Regions from separate parts of the Diaphorobacter sp. LI3 genome, predicted to be linked through region 2. Evidence: predicted binding sites of a transcription regulator. Region 2 holds the regulator's gene; each other region holds the start of a gene.
The links. The regulator FNR, encoded in region 2, switches genes on or off when oxygen is low (the NO sensors DNR and NnrR bind a similar motif). The targets are predictions, from matches to a motif close to TTGATNNNNATCAA.
Positions count from the first base shown of each region.

Region 1: ubiM (5-demethoxyubiquinol-8 5-hydroxylase UbiM) is a predicted target of FNR. The motif match lies at 1,451-1,464, and genes of this name have one in related genera.
Region 3: MRB47_RS00495 (universal stress protein) is a predicted target of FNR. The motif match lies at 1,923-1,936, and genes of this name have one in related genera.
Region 4: MRB47_RS08465 (DASS family sodium-coupled anion symporter) is a predicted target of FNR. The motif match lies at 2,221-2,234, and genes of this name have one in related genera.

Region 1 is NZ_CP094346.1:83,644-87,747, forward strand. Features, by position in the region: gene MRB47_RS00395 (sensor domain-containing diguanylate cyclase) at 1-30, opposite strand, end outside; gene ubiM (5-demethoxyubiquinol-8 5-hydroxylase UbiM) at 118-1,383, opposite strand; gene MRB47_RS00405 (DUF6139 family protein) at 1,556-1,795, shown strand; gene MRB47_RS00410 (acetoacetate--CoA ligase) at 1,937-4,024, shown strand; gene MRB47_RS00415 (LysR family transcriptional regulator) at 4,058-4,104, opposite strand, start outside.
Region 2 is NZ_CP094346.1:3,365,865-3,369,968, reverse strand. Features, by position in the region: gene ccoG (cytochrome c oxidase accessory protein CcoG) at 1-1,214, shown strand, start outside; gene MRB47_RS15745 (FixH family protein) at 1,276-1,554, shown strand; gene MRB47_RS15740 (hypothetical protein) at 1,631-1,918, shown strand; gene fnr (fumarate/nitrate reduction transcriptional regulator Fnr) at 1,960-2,703, opposite strand; gene hemN (oxygen-independent coproporphyrinogen III oxidase) at 2,875-4,104, shown strand, end outside.
Region 3 is NZ_CP094346.1:101,375-105,478, forward strand. Features, by position in the region: gene MRB47_RS00485 (LysR family transcriptional regulator ArgP) at 1-742, shown strand, start outside; gene MRB47_RS00490 (TetR/AcrR family transcriptional regulator) at 813-1,445, shown strand; gene MRB47_RS00495 (universal stress protein) at 1,446-1,868, opposite strand; gene MRB47_RS00500 (metallophosphoesterase) at 1,981-2,826, opposite strand; gene MRB47_RS00505 (LysR family transcriptional regulator) at 2,843-3,814, opposite strand; gene MRB47_RS00510 (hypothetical protein) at 3,938-4,104, shown strand, end outside.
Region 4 is NZ_CP094346.1:1,820,999-1,825,102, reverse strand. Features, by position in the region: gene MRB47_RS08480 (7-cyano-7-deazaguanine/7-aminomethyl-7-deazaguanine transporter) at 1-450, opposite strand, end outside; gene MRB47_RS08475 (RNA polymerase sigma-70 factor) at 797-1,660, shown strand; gene MRB47_RS08470 (carboxymuconolactone decarboxylase family protein) at 1,743-2,198, shown strand; gene MRB47_RS08465 (DASS family sodium-coupled anion symporter) at 2,342-3,874, shown strand; gene murB (UDP-N-acetylmuramate dehydrogenase) at 3,980-4,104, opposite strand, start outside.

The DNA.
Region 1 (4,104 bases), 900 kb from region 2:
CTCGCAGAGATGGTCCAACAGGTTGTCCATGCGGCCATTATGGATGGGTGTGCCGCAGGACGCTGGCCGGGACAGGCAGCGAGTGCCTGCCCCTCCAGTTGAATGGCGGTGTGCGCGCTAAGGTGCGGCGCTGGGCCAGGCGGGGCGCCGGCCTGTGAGCTGGCTCACGATGGCGCCCTTGAGGGGCGGCAGCCGGTTGGCGCCCGCCAGCACCACCTGGCGCAGCAGGCGGGGCAGCGGCCGGTCGTCGGTGTACAGGCGCACGATGGCATTCGTGCCCTGGTACAGCGGCCAGGCGTGGCGGTGATGGCCGCGCGCGTAACCCTCCAGCACGCTGGCGGCGCCGATGTCCGCGCCGCGCTCGCGTGCATGGGTGAGAGTGCGCGTGAGGCTGTCCACACCCGCCAGCCCCAGGTTGAACCCGTGCGCCGTCACCGGGTGCATGCCGACGGCCGCGTCACCCAGCAGCGCGCAGCGCGCGGCGGCGAAGCGGTGCGCATACACGGCGACCAGCGGGTAGGCGTGGCGCTCGCCCACCAGCCGCATGGCGCCCAGGCGGTCCTTGAACTGGGCTTGCACGCGTGCGGCGAATGCCTCAGGGGGCAGTGCCAGCAACTCCTGCGCATGCGCCGCGCCGGTGGTGACCACGGCCGAGCACATCGGCGCGCCATCGACCAGGTCGCCCGGCAGCGGCAGGATCGCCAGCGTCTGCTCGTAGCCGAAGCACTCGTGCGCGACCTCGTGGTGGGGCAGCTCATGGCGCAGGCGGCAGACGATGACCGTGCGGCCGAAGTCGTGCATGGCTGCGCCAATGCCCAACTGGCGCCGCGTGGCGGAAAAGCGGCTGTCGGCCGCCACCAGCAGCGGGGCCTGCAGACGCAGGGGCGCTGCGTCGAGGTTGCGGGTGTCGGTGTATTCCAGCTCGGCATGCGCGGGCGTGACGGCCACGCGCGTGACGCGTGCCTCGGTGACCAGTCGTACGCCGGGCGTGTGCGCGGCCACTTCGTAGGCCGTGCGGCGCAGCGCATGGTTGGGCACGATCCAGCCCAGATGCTGGACGCCGCTGCCGCCTGCGTGCAGCTGCATGGCCCCGCGCTGGCCCACGGGGCCGTCGTGCACCTGCGCCTCGCGCAGCAGGCCGACCTCGTGCGCGGCCAGGCGCTGCCAGCTGCCGATGCGCTGCAGCGTGGCCACGCTGGGGTGGGTGAGTGCAATCTCGCGCCCGTCGGCCGGGGGCGCGGCCAGCGTGGAGGCGGGTTGCTGCTCCAGCACCGTGACCTGCATGCCGGCCTGGGCCAGCGAGGCCGCCAGCGACAGCCCGGCAGGCCCCGCACCCACGACGAGCACGTCGCTGCGCTGAGAGGAAACGTCTTGTGTTGTCATGATTCAGAAACAGGCCGCCGGCAGTGGCAACAGCGGGCAATTGTCGGCAGGGCAGAAAGCGGCGATCTTGCCTTGCGTCAAGCACGGCGGCCATGCGGCCGCTTCCTACGCCGGGCGGGCGATGGTCTCACTACAGTGGAGAACCCTGCAACCAGCAAGCAAAGGACCCGACATGCGCGTGGACATCTACCGCCGATCCGAAGCCGAGGGGCGTTATTCCCATCTGGCCGTGCCCGAGGGCAAGCCCATACCGCAGGAGGCCATCAATACCGATTGGAACTGCGAGCACCGCGCCGTGGAACGGGACGAAACCCAGGCGCACTGGAACGACCTTGGTATTCCCGAGCCCGGACGGCAGCTGCGTGACAAGGGCTATGCCATCACCAGCGTGACGGAGCAGCCGCGGCGCTGAGGCCAGGTGCAGCCGGCCAGGTGCGACCGGCGAGGTGCGACCGGCGAGGTGCGACCGGCCAGGTGCGACCGGCCAGGTGCGACCGGCCAGTTGTCACGTGCGTGGCGCGCACGGCGACCGCGACCGCGCTAGGCTGTGCGCATGGAGACACACCACAACATCCCCCCAACACACCCGCCTTACACGCCCCAGATACGCCGCTACCAGGATTGGCTGCAGGCGCAGCACGGCCTGCGCTTTGACGATTACCACGCGCTTTGGCGCTGGTCCACCACCGATCTGGACGCCTTCTGGCAGAGCGTCTGGGACTACTTCGACCTGCAGTCACCCACGCCGCACCGCGCGGTACTCGCAAAGAACGTGATGCCCGGCGCGCAGTGGTTCCCCGGCGCGCAGGTGAACTACGCGCGCCAGGTGCTGCGCCATGTGGACGCCGCACAGGCCGCGGGCCAGCCGGCCCTCATCGGCCGCAACGAACGCGGCGAGCGCCGCGAGCTGTCCTGGCCCGCGCTGCGCCGGCAGGTGGCGGCGCTGGCGCTGCACATGAGGGCCCAAGGCGTACGGCCCGGCGATCGCGTGGCAGCCTACCTGCCCAACATCCCCGAGACCATCGTCGCCTTCCTGGCCTGCGCCAGCATCGGTGCGGTGTGGAGCCTGTGCGCGCCCGACATGGGCACGCACGCGGTGCTGGACCGCTTCCGTCAGATCGCACCGACGGTGCTGTTGGCCGTGGACGGCGTCACCTATGGGGGGCGCGACCATGACCGTTGCGACGTGCTGGCGGAGCTGCGCGCGCAACTGCCCACGCTGCGCCACGTGGTGCTGGTGAACAACCTGGATGCTTCAAAAACAGTAGCTGATACCGCTTGCTACGCAAGCGTCATCGCCCGAAATGATGCAGAGACTGCGGCCTTTGAACCGGCGTGGCTGCCGTTCGACCACCCGCTGTGGATCGTCTATTCCAGCGGCACCACCGGCCTGCCCAAGCCCATCGTGCACGGCCATGGCGGCATGATGCTGGTGATGCTGCAGCTGGCAGTGCTGCACAACGACATCGGCAGCAGCTACGCGCCCAACTCCCTGGGCGAGCGCTACCACTGGTACAGCTCCACCGGCTGGATCATGTGGAACGCCCAGGTCGGCGGCCTGCTGGGCGGCACCACCTGCGTGCTCTACGACGGCAACCCCGGCGGCAGCAAGGAGCGGCCCGACTGGACAGTGCTGTGGCGCATGGCGGCCGAGGAGCGCGTGACCTTCTTCGGCGCTGGCGCCGCGTTCTACAGCCACTGCATGAAGGCCTGGATCACCCCTGCGGCCTGCGGCGATCTGTCGGCGATCCGCGTGCTGGGCTCCACGGGGTCGCCGCTGCCTGCCGAAGTGCAGCGGTGGGGATCGCAACTCCTGGCCAGCGCGGGCGTGCCGCAGGTCTGGTGGTGCAACATCTCCGGCGGCACCGACTTCGCGGGGGCCTTCATCGGCGGCAATCGCGAGCTGCCGCAAACGCCCGGGCGCATGCAGTGCCGCATGCTGGGCGCGGCCGTCGAGGCCTGGGACGAGCAGGGCCGCCCGGTGGTGGACGCCGTGGGCGAGCTGGTGTGCACCCAGCCCATCCCGTCCATGCCCTTGTTCCTGTGGGGCGACGCCGATGGCGCACGCTACCGCGCCAGCTACTTCGAGATGTACCCCCCCGGCCATGGCCGCAGGCCCGGCGGCGGCGACCTGGGGCCCGAGGCCGGCGCCGTCTGGCGCCACGGCGACTGGATCGAGATCGGCTCCAGCGCCCACCCCGGCTGCGTGATCTACGGCCGCAGCGACGCCACCATCAATCGCCACGGCCTGCGCATGGGCACGAGCGAGATCTACAGCGCCGTCGAGGCCCTGCCCGAGGTGCTCGACAGCCTGGTCGTGGACCTGGAATACCTGGGCCGCGCGAGCTACATGCCGCTGTTCGTGGTGCTGCGCAGCGGCCTGGTGCTGGACGACGGCCTGCGCGCGCGGATCAACGACGCCATCCGCGCCAGCCTGAGCCCGCGCTTCCTGCCCGACGAAATCGTGCAGGTGGCCGAGGTGCCGCGCACGCTGAGCGGCAAAAAGCAGGAGCTGCCCGTCAAGAAGCTGCTGCTGGGCCAGCCGACGGACAAGGTGGTCAACCCGGACGCGATGGCCAATCCCGGCTGCCTGGCGTGGTACGTGGACTTTGCCGCGCGGCGTGCGGCGGCGGTTGCTTAAAAGATAGCTGCTCGCGCTTGATGGACGGGTGGTTCAGCCCGGTTTGTCCCAGTTCTCGCCTTCCACGCGCGGCACGCTGG
Region 2 (4,104 bases):
ACCTCGGAGCACGCCGTTTCTATATTTTTGGTTTGGTGCTTTACCCGCAGGACTTCATTTATCTGACGGGTTTGCTGATTATTTCCGCGCTGTCGCTTTTTCTGTTTACCGCAGTGGCGGGACGCCTGTGGTGCGGCTTCTCCTGTCCCCAGACCGTATACACGGAAATGTTCATGTGGATCGAGCACAAAGTCGAAGGCGACCGCAGTGCCCGTATGCGCCTGGACAATGGTCCGTGGACATTTGAGAAGATCTGGAAAAAAACTGTCAAGCAAGCCATTTGGATTGCGGTCGCGTTCTGGACCGGCTTCACCTTCGTGGGCTATTTCGTTCCGATTCGCGAGCTGGGGGAAGAGTTGCTGGCCCTGCAAGGAGGGTGGCAGATATTCTGGGTGATCTTCTATGGGTTGGCCACGTACGGCAACGCAGGATTCCTGCGCGAGCAGGTGTGCAAATACATGTGCCCTTATGCGCGTTTCCAAAGCGCAATGTTCGACAGGGACACGCTGGTCGTCTCTTACGATCCCGAGCGCGGCGAGCCTCGCGGGCCCCGTAACAAGACCGTAGATCACAAAGCTGCGGGACTGGGTGACTGCATCGATTGCACGCTGTGTGTCCAGGTCTGCCCAACGGGTATCGATATTCGCAACGGACTGCAATACGAATGCATTGGTTGCGGTCTCTGCGTGGACGCTTGCAATACCGTGATGGATAAGATGAAGTATCCGCGCGGGCTGATTCGCTTCTCGACGCAGAACGGCGTCAAGAACCACTGGACCCAATCGCAAATGCTCAAACGCGTGCTGCGACCCCGTGTGTTGTTCTATTCAGCGGTGCTGGTGGTGTTGTGCATTGGCATGCTGGCCAGCTTGGTGGTACGCACCCCGTTGAAGGTGGACATCGTGCGCGACCGCGCTGCGCTCTCGCGCATCGTGGCGGGAGGCAAGCTGGAAAATATCTACCGGCTGCAGATCATGAACGCCACGGAGGGGGCGCAGCGCTACACCATCAGCGCCCACGGTATGGAAGGGCTGGAAGTGGCGTCCGAGACCGCAATTGACATTGGACCGGCGGAATCGCGATGGGTGGTTGTCCGTCTTCAAATTCCGTATGGCTCAGCATCTCCTGGATCGCATACGGTGTATTTCGATATTCAAGCGCAGGGTGATAAAGCCCAAGTGGCAGAGAAATCCGTGTTCCTTGTACCCCGCTGAAGGCGGTCGTGGAATGCAAATGAACAAGCTGTGCTCATAAACGAGCGAGGAGTTGGTATAAATGTCGAGTAATTCCCCCATGAATCTGGAAGACGCAGGAAAGCCTTGGTGGACGTTTGGCCATGTCTGGCTTGTCATCGCGGGGCCGGTGATTGTCATCATTGCGGGCTTCGTGACCCTCTGGCTGGCCGTGAGCCAACCCGACCCCGTCATCGCGGAAGACTATTACCAACGGGGCTTGAACATCAACGAGACCCTGAAGGAGTCTGGGGGCGACATGACGCCTGCCATGAAGGGGCGCAACCATGCAGCTACTCCGCTGGAGGATCAACCGCGCTGACCGGCAGGGCGAGTCCTCTTTGCATGCCGGAGAACAGATGCTAGGCTGTCAACTACACTTGCTAGGAGATGGGCGAATGTGGATGCAACGATTGATGTGGATCGCGTGGCCGGCCTTTTTGATGGCGGGCGTCATGGAAATGGTAGTGTTCGCCTTCGTGGATCCAGAAGCGCTGCAGTGGTTTGATCAACCCCTGCATCTCTCGCGCGAAGGTGTGTATACCATCGCCTTCTTCACGTTCTGGGTCGTACTCATGGCTTCCAGCGCATTGACGACGCTGTTGTCACTCTCGCCCTTTGAGTTGAATCGCTGCCCCGTGCCCAAAGGGGCGCGGCCGGCTGATTGCGCCAAATACGTTTCCTGATCTTTCCGCCGATCAGTTATGAATGAACAAAAAACCGAGGCTTAATGGCAGGCTTGCTGGCTGTTGACAATGCGCTTCAGCGCATCGGTATCGACGATGCGCACATGGCGCTGTTTTACTTCCACAATACCTTCTTCCACGAACTTGGAAAACGTGCGGCTGACGGTTTCCAGTTTCAATCCCAGGTAGCTGCCGATCTCTTCGCGTGTCATGCGCAGCACCAATTCGGATTGTGAGAAACCCCGGGCATGCAAGCGTTGTACGAGATTCAACAGGAATGCGGCAAGGCGTTCCTCGGCACGCATACTCCCCAGCAACAGCATGACCCCATGCTCACGAACAATCTCGCGGCTCATGATCTTGTGCACATGGTGCTGTAGTGCCGTTACTTCGCGCGACAACTCTTCAATACGGTCGAAGGGCATGACGCATACTTCGGCGTCTTCAAGCGCCACCGCATCGCAAGTGTGGCGGTCGCTCACGATGCCATCCAGGCCGATGATCTCGCCCGCCATTTGAAAACCCGTCACTTGATCGCGACCGTCTTCGGTGGCGACACAGGTCTTGAAGAATCCGGTGCGGATGGCAAAAAGGGATGTGAAGGGTTCACCGTTCCGGAAAAGCGTGCCGCCACGCTTGATCTTGCGTCGTACAGCAACAATGTCATCGATGCGCTTGAGTTGCTGGTCGTCCAGACCCACGGGCATGCACAGCTCACGCAGATTGCAGTTTGAGCAGGCAACTTTGATGGTCTGGAGATTCGTATGCATGGGAACCCTGTTCATGGCTTGAGCTTACCTCTGAACGGCTGGGAGACATGGAATGCCGTAGGCCGTTGGACGACTTTGAGCCGAAGTCAAATTGTCGCCACAAGGACCTTATGGGCGCTTGATCAACGTCAAGGACTCATGGGGGACTCTACGGCACAGTGATATGAAAGTGCAAGGAATCCCGTCATGACCGTTGTTACAACAGAGCTCCTGCGTCGTTTTGACGTCCCAGGGCCGCGCTACACCTCTTATCCGACTGCTGATCGTTTTGTCGAGGCTTTTGGCGAGCGGGAATACATCCTTGCGCTGCAGCAGCGTCGCGTGGGTTCGGTAGCCAAGGCGATGCCTTTGTCGCTTTATGTCCACATCCCGTTTTGTGAATCGCTGTGCTATTACTGCGCGTGTAACAAGATCATTACCCGGCATCCAGAGCGGGCAGAGGTCTACTTGCGTTACCTCAGCCGTGAGATCGACCTGCATACGGCGCACTGCGGTGTGGGTCAGCATGTGAGCCAGCTGCATTTCGGCGGAGGCACGCCTACTTTTCTGACGGATGACGGTTTGCGCGAACTGATGGGCATGCTGAGGCGCAGTTTCGTCCTCGTTCCGGGGGGGGAGTACTCCATAGAAGTGGACCCCCGGACCGTGGATGAAGCGCGGCTGGGATTGTTGGCGGAGCTGGGTTTCAATCGCCTGAGCTTTGGCGTGCAGGATTTCGACCCTGAAGTACAAAAGGCCGTGCACCGCATTCAGCCTGCCGAAAAGGTGTTCGCGTTGGTCGATGCGGCTCGGAAGCTCGGGTTTGAATCGGTGAACGTGGATTTGATCTACGGGCTGCCGCGCCAGACACCGGAGTCGTTTGATCGCACCTTGGAGCAGGTAGCCGAGTTGCGGCCAGACCGGATCGCGCTGTATGCGTACGCTCACTTGCCAGAACGCTTCAAATCGCAGCGACGCATCATCACGGCCGAGTTGCCCATGGCTTCGGCCAAGGTGTCCATGTTGGCCCGGTCACTTGATGTGTTCCAGGAAGCCGGCTACGTCTACGTGGGCATGGACCATTTCGCTCTGCCAGACGATGCGCTGGCGGTGGCCAAGCGGCAAGGCAGGCTGCACCGCAACTTCCAAGGCTATAGCACGCAGCCCGATTGCGACCTGATTGGTCTGGGTGTTTCTGCCATCGGGCGCGTGGGCGCTACTTACAGCCAAAATGTGAAAACGCTGGACGAGTATTACGACTGCATTAACCAGGGGCATTTGCCTGTGGTGCGCGGGCTGGCGTTGACCAAGGACGACTTAGTGCGCCGCGCAGTCATCATGGCGTTGATGTGCCAAGGTGAATTGCTGTTTGAGCCGTTGGAACAGTCCTGGCTGATTGATTTCCGCAGTTATTTCGATGCGGAATTACAGCAACTG
Region 3 (4,104 bases), 920 kb from region 2:
CAAGCCCACCTCGGCCGGGCAGTTGCTGCTCAAGCACACCAAGCAGTTGCGCCTGCTGCGCGCCGACCTGGAGCGCGATCTGCAGGACCTCATGCCCAGCGGGCGCGGCGGCGGCCGCGAGGAAGAGCGCATCGCCATCGCCATCAACGCCGACAGCATCGCCACCTGGGCGGTGGACGCGCTCGGCGATCTGGTGCGCCAGCGCCTGCCGCTGGAGATCATTGCCGACGACCAGGACTTCACGCAGGAGTGGCTGCGCTCGGGCCAGGTCATGGGCTGCGTGACGACGTTGAAGAGCGCGCTGCGCGGCTGTCGCATGGTGCCCCTGGGCGCGATGCAGTACGTCGCCGTGGCCGCGCCAGAGCTGGCGCGCCGACAACTGCCGCAAGGGCTCACGGCGCACAACTTCCGCGACGAGCCTTTCGTCTCGTTCAACCGCAAGGACGATATGCAGGCCGAGTTCGTCACGCGCACCTTTGGCCTGAAACGCGTGTCGCTCAGCCGCGTGTTCGTGCCCAGTTCGGAGGGCCAGGTGCGCGCCGTGGCCGCGGGCTGGGGCGTGAGCGTGGTGCCCGAGCTGCTCGCGCGTCCCTGGCTGCAGCAGGGCCGGCTGGTGGACCTGGCGCCGGGCCATACGCTGCCCATCCAGCTGTATTGGCACTCATGGAACCTGGAGTCGGAAGTGCTGGATGCGCTGGCCGATGCGCTCACCAGCGCGGCGGCGCAGTACCTGTCGGCCTGACGGCACACGCGGATGGGGGTCTTTAGGGTTATCGGCCTGCGCGGGGTGAAGGCTCGCTAACATCGCCCGCATGAACACGCTGCAGCCGCCCCGTCCGTCCTTCAAGGAGCAGATGCTCCGGGCGCGCGAGGATGCCATCGTGGAGGCCGCGAGCCGCCTGCTGGGCGAAAAAGGCTTCGAGACCATGACCGTGGACGAGGTCGCCGCGGCCGTGGGCATTGCCAAGGCCAGCCTGTACAAACACTTTGCCGGCAAGGACGACCTGTGCTCGGCCGCCATGGTGCATGTGGTGGAGCGCCTGCAGCGCTTTCTGGCGGCACTGCCGGCCGAACTGGGCGCCATGCAGCGCCTGCACGCGCTGCTGTGCTGGACGCTGCAACTGCAACTGGCCGACGAGGTGCCGCTGCTGCCCAGCCGCAACTCCGCGCTGGCCCAGGCGCTGCGCGCCTGCGACGCCTACCAGGCATCGATGCAGGAGGTGCATGCCTGCATCCTCGGCTGGATCGTCGAGGCGCAGGCCCAGGGACAGCTGCGGCGCGAGTTGCCGCCCGATGTGATCTTGTGTGCGCTGCTGGCGCGCAATGCCGATCCCATGCTCGGCATGCTGCGCGACCGCGGCTATGCGGACGAGTGCATCATCGACTGGGCCGCGGACACCTGCCTGAGCGGCCTGGCGAGCGGCCCCGCCATGCGGGTGGCCTGATCAGCGCACCAGCAGTACCGGCACCTGGCAGTTGGCCAGCACCTGCGTGCTGACCGAGCCCATCACCAGCTTGCCCAGCGAGCCGTGGCCGTGCGTGCCCATGACGACCAGGTCGTACTTGCCGGACTCGGCCACCTTGGCGATGGTCTCGCCCGCCGGGCCCACCTTGGTCATGGTCTTGAGCTGCACGCCCTGACGCGCCATGAACTTCACGACGGGCGACAGCACCTTTTCGCCTTCCTCAGCGTGGTACTTGTCCACGACTTCCTTGCCGAGCGCGGCGCGCGCGCGGGGAGGCAACTGGGGCTGCACGGTGATGGCCGTGTAGGTGTGCGAGCTGCCCAGCATCTCGTCGTGAGCGGCCAGGTAGGCCAGCATTTTCTTGGTGTAGGTGCTGCCGTCGACAGCAAGCAGGATGTTCATTCGAAGTGCTCCGGAAACGAGAATTCAGACTAATCCGCGCCGGCGCCTGTTGTCTTGACTTCAGTCATATTTTTGATGCGGTACGCGGTGGCGGGCGCAGGGCCCGCACGCATCATACGGTGAGCACGCAGTGCGGCTCAAAGGTTGCCTGCTCCCCCTTGCGGGCATAGCCCAGCGGGTTGGCCACTACGCGGCAGCTCCAGGGCGTGCCGTCCACGCGGGCCCCGCGCACCAGGTAGTCGCTGGGCGCATGCAGATGGCCGTGCAGCCACAGCTGGGCGTGGGGCAGGCAGTCGTCCAGCGCATTGCAAAACCCCGCCGTGCCCGGCACCAGGCCGTAGCGCGGGTCGGCGCTGAGCAGGCTGGGCGCGAAGTGCGTGACGGCCACCGTCGTGCCCGCAAAGGGCTGTGCGAGCGCGTTGCGTAACCAAGACTGGCAAACCAGGGCCTGTTCGCGCACCTCGGCGGCCAGGAAGGGCCCACCCTGGCGGGTGCTGCCAGTCTTGGAGAGATAGAAATTGGCCGCGCGGAACGCCTTCTCGCGCCGCTGCAGTCGCTGGCCCGGGTCGGTGATCCCCGCGTGGTCGGCCAGCGCGTCGAAGTCGCTCCACAGCGTCGTTCCAACGAAGCGGACCCCCTGCAGCACCATGCTCTCACGCTCCAGCCAGATCAGCCCCAGCCGGTCGCAGATGCGGCGCAGGCGCGCATGCGCGGCGTCGAAGTCCTGCATGTCGTATTCATGGTTGCCAGGGACGAAGACCACTGGCGTGGGCCATCCGGCGTACTGCGGCAGAGGGGAGAAGCGCGCCAGGCCGAAGTCCTCATCCGACAGCAGCGAGCCGGCCTGGTAAGAGCCGATGTCGCCGGCCAACACCAGGACATCGGCGCCAACGGCGGGGCTGGGGGTGAAATGCGGGTGGGCTTCCAGGTGCAGGTCGGACAGCAGTTGCAGCTTCATGGGTGAGTGGGTGGGGTCAATCCTGGCGGTGAATGGGGGCGGGCGTGTTGCGCGCGGCGCGCGCAATCGCCTCGCGCAGCCAGCGGTGGGCGGGGTCGTGGTTGCGTCGGCGGTGCCACAGTGCGTCCACGTGCACGGGCGGCAGCGTCATGGGCAGCGGGCGCCACACCAGTTCGTCGCGCACGCTGGCCACGCCGACGAAGTGGCGCGGCAGCACGGTGAGCAGGTCCGTGGTGGCCACCACCCGCCCCGCGGTGAAGAACTGGTTCACGGTAAGCACGATGCGGCGTTCACGTCCCAACGCGGCCAATGCCCCGTCGATGAAGCCGAAGGGCTTGCCCGAGAAGCTCACCAGCAGGTGGCGCGCGGCGCAGTACAGGTCCAGCGTCATCGGCACGGCGGCCAGCGGGTGATCCGCGCGCATCACGCACACGTACTGACCGTCGTAGAGGCGGGTGCTTTCGTGCGCCACCACGTTGTCCGACTGCGCCCGCGCCGTGAGGTCGGCCAGCACGGCGGGGAAGTAACCCACGGCCATGTCGGCGCTCTCGTCGTCCAGCAGGCGGCGCGGGTCGCGCGTGGTCAGCGGCACCACGCGCAGCGAGACGCCGGGGGCCTCGCGTTCCACGATCTCGATGAGTGGCGGGATCAGCGTGGCACCCGTGGCGTCGGCCATCGCCAGAACGAAGGTCGTCTGAGCGGACGCCGGGACAAAGCGCCCGGGGGAAAGTGTCTCCTGCAACTGTGCCAATGCGTGCCGTACGGCGGGCCACAGGGCCAGTGCCCGCGGCGTGGGCTCCACGCCGTGGCCGCGCCGCGTGACCAGCTCGTCGCCCAGCACCTCGCGCAACCGGCGCAGTGCGTTGCTCACGGCGGGCTGTGTGATGGCCAGTTTCTCGGCGGCGCGGGTCAGGTTGCGCTCGGCCATGACCTCGTCAAAGACGCGCAGCAGATTGAGATCCAGCGTGCGAAAGTTCAATGGCTGCATGCTGCAATCATCACACGGATGAATATGGGTGATTCAACATATAAATTGGACACAAACCAGGGTAAACCCTAATATTGCTGCATTGCCCGGCAATTTCGCCAACAGTGGCGTACGAGTCGCATCATGACGAAGTTTGTACACATCGATCTTCCTGTCCAGCACCACGGCATTGCACGCATTGAAGAGGCCGCAAGCCATCTGAAGCAAACCGCTGCCCGCTTTGACGGCACCCGCGGCGCAACGTCGCTGCTGCTGGCGGCGCTGGTCGCCGCGCTGCTTGTCGTGGCCAA
Region 4 (4,104 bases), 1.5 Mb from region 2:
CACCGACGCCGCCGCAGGCGCCAGCCACCACGAGCGGCTGCTCTGGCGGATACGGTCGAACACCTGGATGTCCAGCAGTTGCCCCAGCACGTAGGCGGCAAAGCTGGCAAAGGCGATGCGGAACACGAAGGTGTTGAAGTCACCCAGCGCCGCCCAGCCGTTGAAGCGGCCTTCATGGAACAGCACACCCACCACATACGACGCCACCAGCGCCGGCAGCATGGCGCGGGTGATGACGCGGCGCGCCTCGGCCTTGCCGATGAGCCGCACTGTCAGGTCGGTGGCCAGAAAGATGAACGGGAAGCTGAACGCCCCCCAGGTGCTGTGAAAGCCCAGCAAATTGATGGGCAGTTGCACCAGGTAGTTGCTGGCGATGACGATGGCGATATGGAACGCCACCAGGAGGGAGAGGTACAACGGCACGCGCGATGGTGCCTTCAGCGAGGTCATGGCAGTCCTTTTTGGATGGGACCTCTGCAATACCTGTAGGGATCAGCACGCTGCGAATCGGTATGGGACGCGAAGCGCAAACCACAGCGGTGGCAGGGCCACCCCGAGGATTTGCATCGACGCAGGCCACCGAGCCTACAGAGGCGTGCGGCACTACAGGTGTTGCGGAGGTTCCTGGATGGGGGCGAGGGAACCCATGGTGGCAACAGAGCCGGGGCGCGATTGTAGGCACATTTGCGCATCCCACCCGCGCACAGGGTTGCGCCGCGTATTTTTTTCAAGGCACCCGTCACACAATGCATGCGCCGCACGTCTTAGGGGCATGAACGCGACAACCTCACTCGCCATGGACCAGCACCTCGCCGCCTTTCAGCAGCACCGCCCACGCCTGGCAGGCGTGGCCTACCGCATGCTGGGCAGCCGCACCGATGCCGAGGACGTGCTGCAGGATGCCTGGCTGCGTTGGCAGGCGACGGCCCTGGAGCGCGTGCAGACGGCCGAGGCCTGGCTGATCACCACGGTCACCCGGCTGTGCGTGGACCGGCTGCGCGCCGCGCGCATCGAACGCACGGCCTATGACGGGCCCTGGCTGCCGGAACCGTGGATCGCCGGCGACAGCGCCCCGGCCGCCGATGCACGCGCCGAACTGGCCAGCGACCTGTCCGTCGCGCTGCTCGTGGTGCTGGAGCGCCTCACGCCCGACGAGCGCGCCGCCTTCCTGCTGCACGACGTGTTCGACAGCGACTACCCCGAGGTGGCGAGCGTGCTGGGCAAGAGCGAGGCCGCCTGCCGCCAGCTGGTGCACCGCGCGCGCGCCCAGGTGCGCCAGCGCAGGGCGCGCTTCACGGCCACACCCGAGGCGTCGCGTGCGCTGGTGGAACGCTTCGTGCAGGCCATGCGCACGCAGGACCATGCGGCGCTGCTGGCGCTGTTCGCCGAGGATGCGCAGTGGACCGCCGACGGCGGGGGCAAGGTGCGCGCGGCCGCCAAGCTGCTGCACGGGCCGCGTGCGATCGCACGCCTGGCCGCGTCGGTGTGGCGCCTCTACCTGAGCCACCAGACCATGGAGGCGGTGGACGTCAACGGCGGCCCCGGGCTGCTGCTGCGCGACGCGGGCGGCGCGCGCGCCGTCATGGCCTTCGAGACCGACGGCGTACACATCCACGCGGTGTATTCCGTCCTCAACCCCGACAAGCTGCGCGGCCTGTAGGCCTGCGCGCTTCGCCCGGCACCGTCTGCGCGGCGGCGCCGCGTTCACCCCTTTTTTCTCACCCCCCTGCAAGGAGCCTTCCATGTCCTCAGCCCCCCGCATCAACCTCCCTGGCCACGCCGCAAGCTATGCCGCCATGTACGGCCTGCAAAAGCACGTCGATGCGGGGCAACTACCCGTGCAGTTGCACGAGCTGGTAAAGATGCGCGCCTCGCAAATCAATGGCTGCGCGTTCTGCATCGACATGCACGCCCGCGAGGCGCGCGAGCATGGCGAAAGCGACCGGCGGCTGCACCTGCTCAGCGCCTGGCGCGAGAGCGGCGTGTTCGATGCGCGCGAATGTGCCGCACTGGCCTGGACCGAGGCCCTCACGCGCCTGGAGCAGTCGCAGGTGCCCGACGCCGTGTACGACGAGGTGCGCGCGCAGTTCAGCGAAGCGGAGATCGTGGAGCTGTCGATGGCCATCGTCACGATCAATGGCTGGAACCGGCTCAATGTAGCGTTCCGCACCCCGCCCGGGCGCTACACGCCGGCGTGAACTGGCGCCGCAGACGGCAACCTTGACCCAGGTCATGCACGCGCGACGGAGGCGGCCGCCCTGCCCGCCAGGCATGGGGGCAGCGGCGCACAATGACCGCAAGCCCTGGCCAGGCTGGGGCACTGCAAGGAAAGGAAGCTGCCATGACCTCATCCCCGGCCTCCGCGCTGCCCTCGTCGCCCGCACCCGCGGGCGGCTCCACGCTCACCCAACGTGCCGGCCTGTGGGTGGCCATTGCCGTGCTGCTGCTCATTGCCTTCATGCCCGCGCTGCCGGGCCTGCCGCAGGCCGGGCAGATGATGCTGGCCGTCCTCGCGTTCGCCGTGATTCTGTGGATGACCGAGGCGCTGGACTATGCGGTGAGCGCCGTCGTCATCGGCGCGCTGATGATCGTCCTGCTGGCCATCAGCCCCGTGCCAGGCAAGGAGGCGGCGGGGGCCATGATGGGCACACGTGCCGCGCTGCCCTACGCGCTAGGCGGCTTCAGCAACAGCGCCGTGGTGCTGGTGGCGGCGGCCTGCTTCATCGCCGCGGCCATGACGGCGACGCAGCTGGACAAACGCATCGCGCTGCAGGTGCTGTCGTACGTGCCCGCGCGCGCCAACCACGTGGCGATGGGCGCGATCCTGGTGGGCTTTCTGTTGTCGTTCATCGTGCCCAGCGCCACGGCGCGCGTGGCCTGCCTGATGCCGATCATGCTGGGCTTCCTGTCGGCCTTCGGGGCGCAGCGGCGCAGCAAGTTCGCGGCGCTGGTGGTGATCACCGCCGCGCAGACCGCCAGCGTGTGGAACATCGGCATCAAGACCGCCGCCGCGCAGAACATGGTGGCCATCGGCTTCATCGAGAAGCAGTTCGGCCAGACCATCACCTGGGGCGAGTGGTTCGTGGCTGGCGCGCCGTATTCCATCGTGCTGACCTTTGCGCTGTACTTCATCATGACGCGCATGCTCAAGCCCGAGATGGACCACATCGCCGGCGGGCGCGAGGCCATCCATCGCCAACTGGCCGAGCTGGGCCCCATGACCGCCAACCAGTGGAAGCTGCTGGGCATCACGCTGGTGCTGCTGGGCTTCTGGGCGACCGAGGGTGTGCTGCACGACGTGGACACCACCACCTCCACCATCGTGGCCATCGCACTGATGCTGCTGCCGCGCCTGGGCGTGATGGGCTGGAAGGAGTCGCAAAGGGGCTTCCCCTGGGGCACGGTGCTGCTGTTCGCCGTGGGCATCGCCATGGGTGCGGCCCTGCTCAAGACCGAGGCCGCGCCCTGGCTGGCCCGCCTGATCGTGGACAGCCTCGGCCTGGCCAACGCCACGGCATTTGCCATCTTCATGCTGCTGGCCCTGTTCCTGATCGTGATCCACCTGGGTTTTGCCAGCGCCACAGGCCTGGCCTCCACCATGATTCCGATCATCATCAGCGTGCTGCAGGCGGTGCAGACGCCGGGCATCAACCCCATCGGCATGACCATGCTGCTGCAGTTCGTGGTCAGCATCGGCTTCATCCTGCCGGTGAACTCGCCCCAGGGCATGCTGGCCTACGGCACCGACACCTTCGACATCAAGGACTATGTGCGCACGGGCCTGGTGCTCACCGCCGTGGCCATCGCGCTGCTGGTGGTGTTTGCGCTGACCTACTGGCCCTGGATGGGCTACATGACCCTGCCGGCGCACTGAGGCCCCTTCGCCGGCCGGTGGGCCATGCGAATCCAGACATTTTTGGCCTGTAGCCCTTTACTGATAAGCGGTAGCAGCTATCAAAAGGTTAGCAGCTACCGCCTGCTAGACCACCACCGGCTCCGGCTCCAGCCGGATGCCGAAGCGCTCGTACACGCTGGTCTGGATGGCGCGCGCCAGCGTCATCACCTCGCCGCCGGTCACGCTGTCGTCGGGCGTGCCGCGGTTGA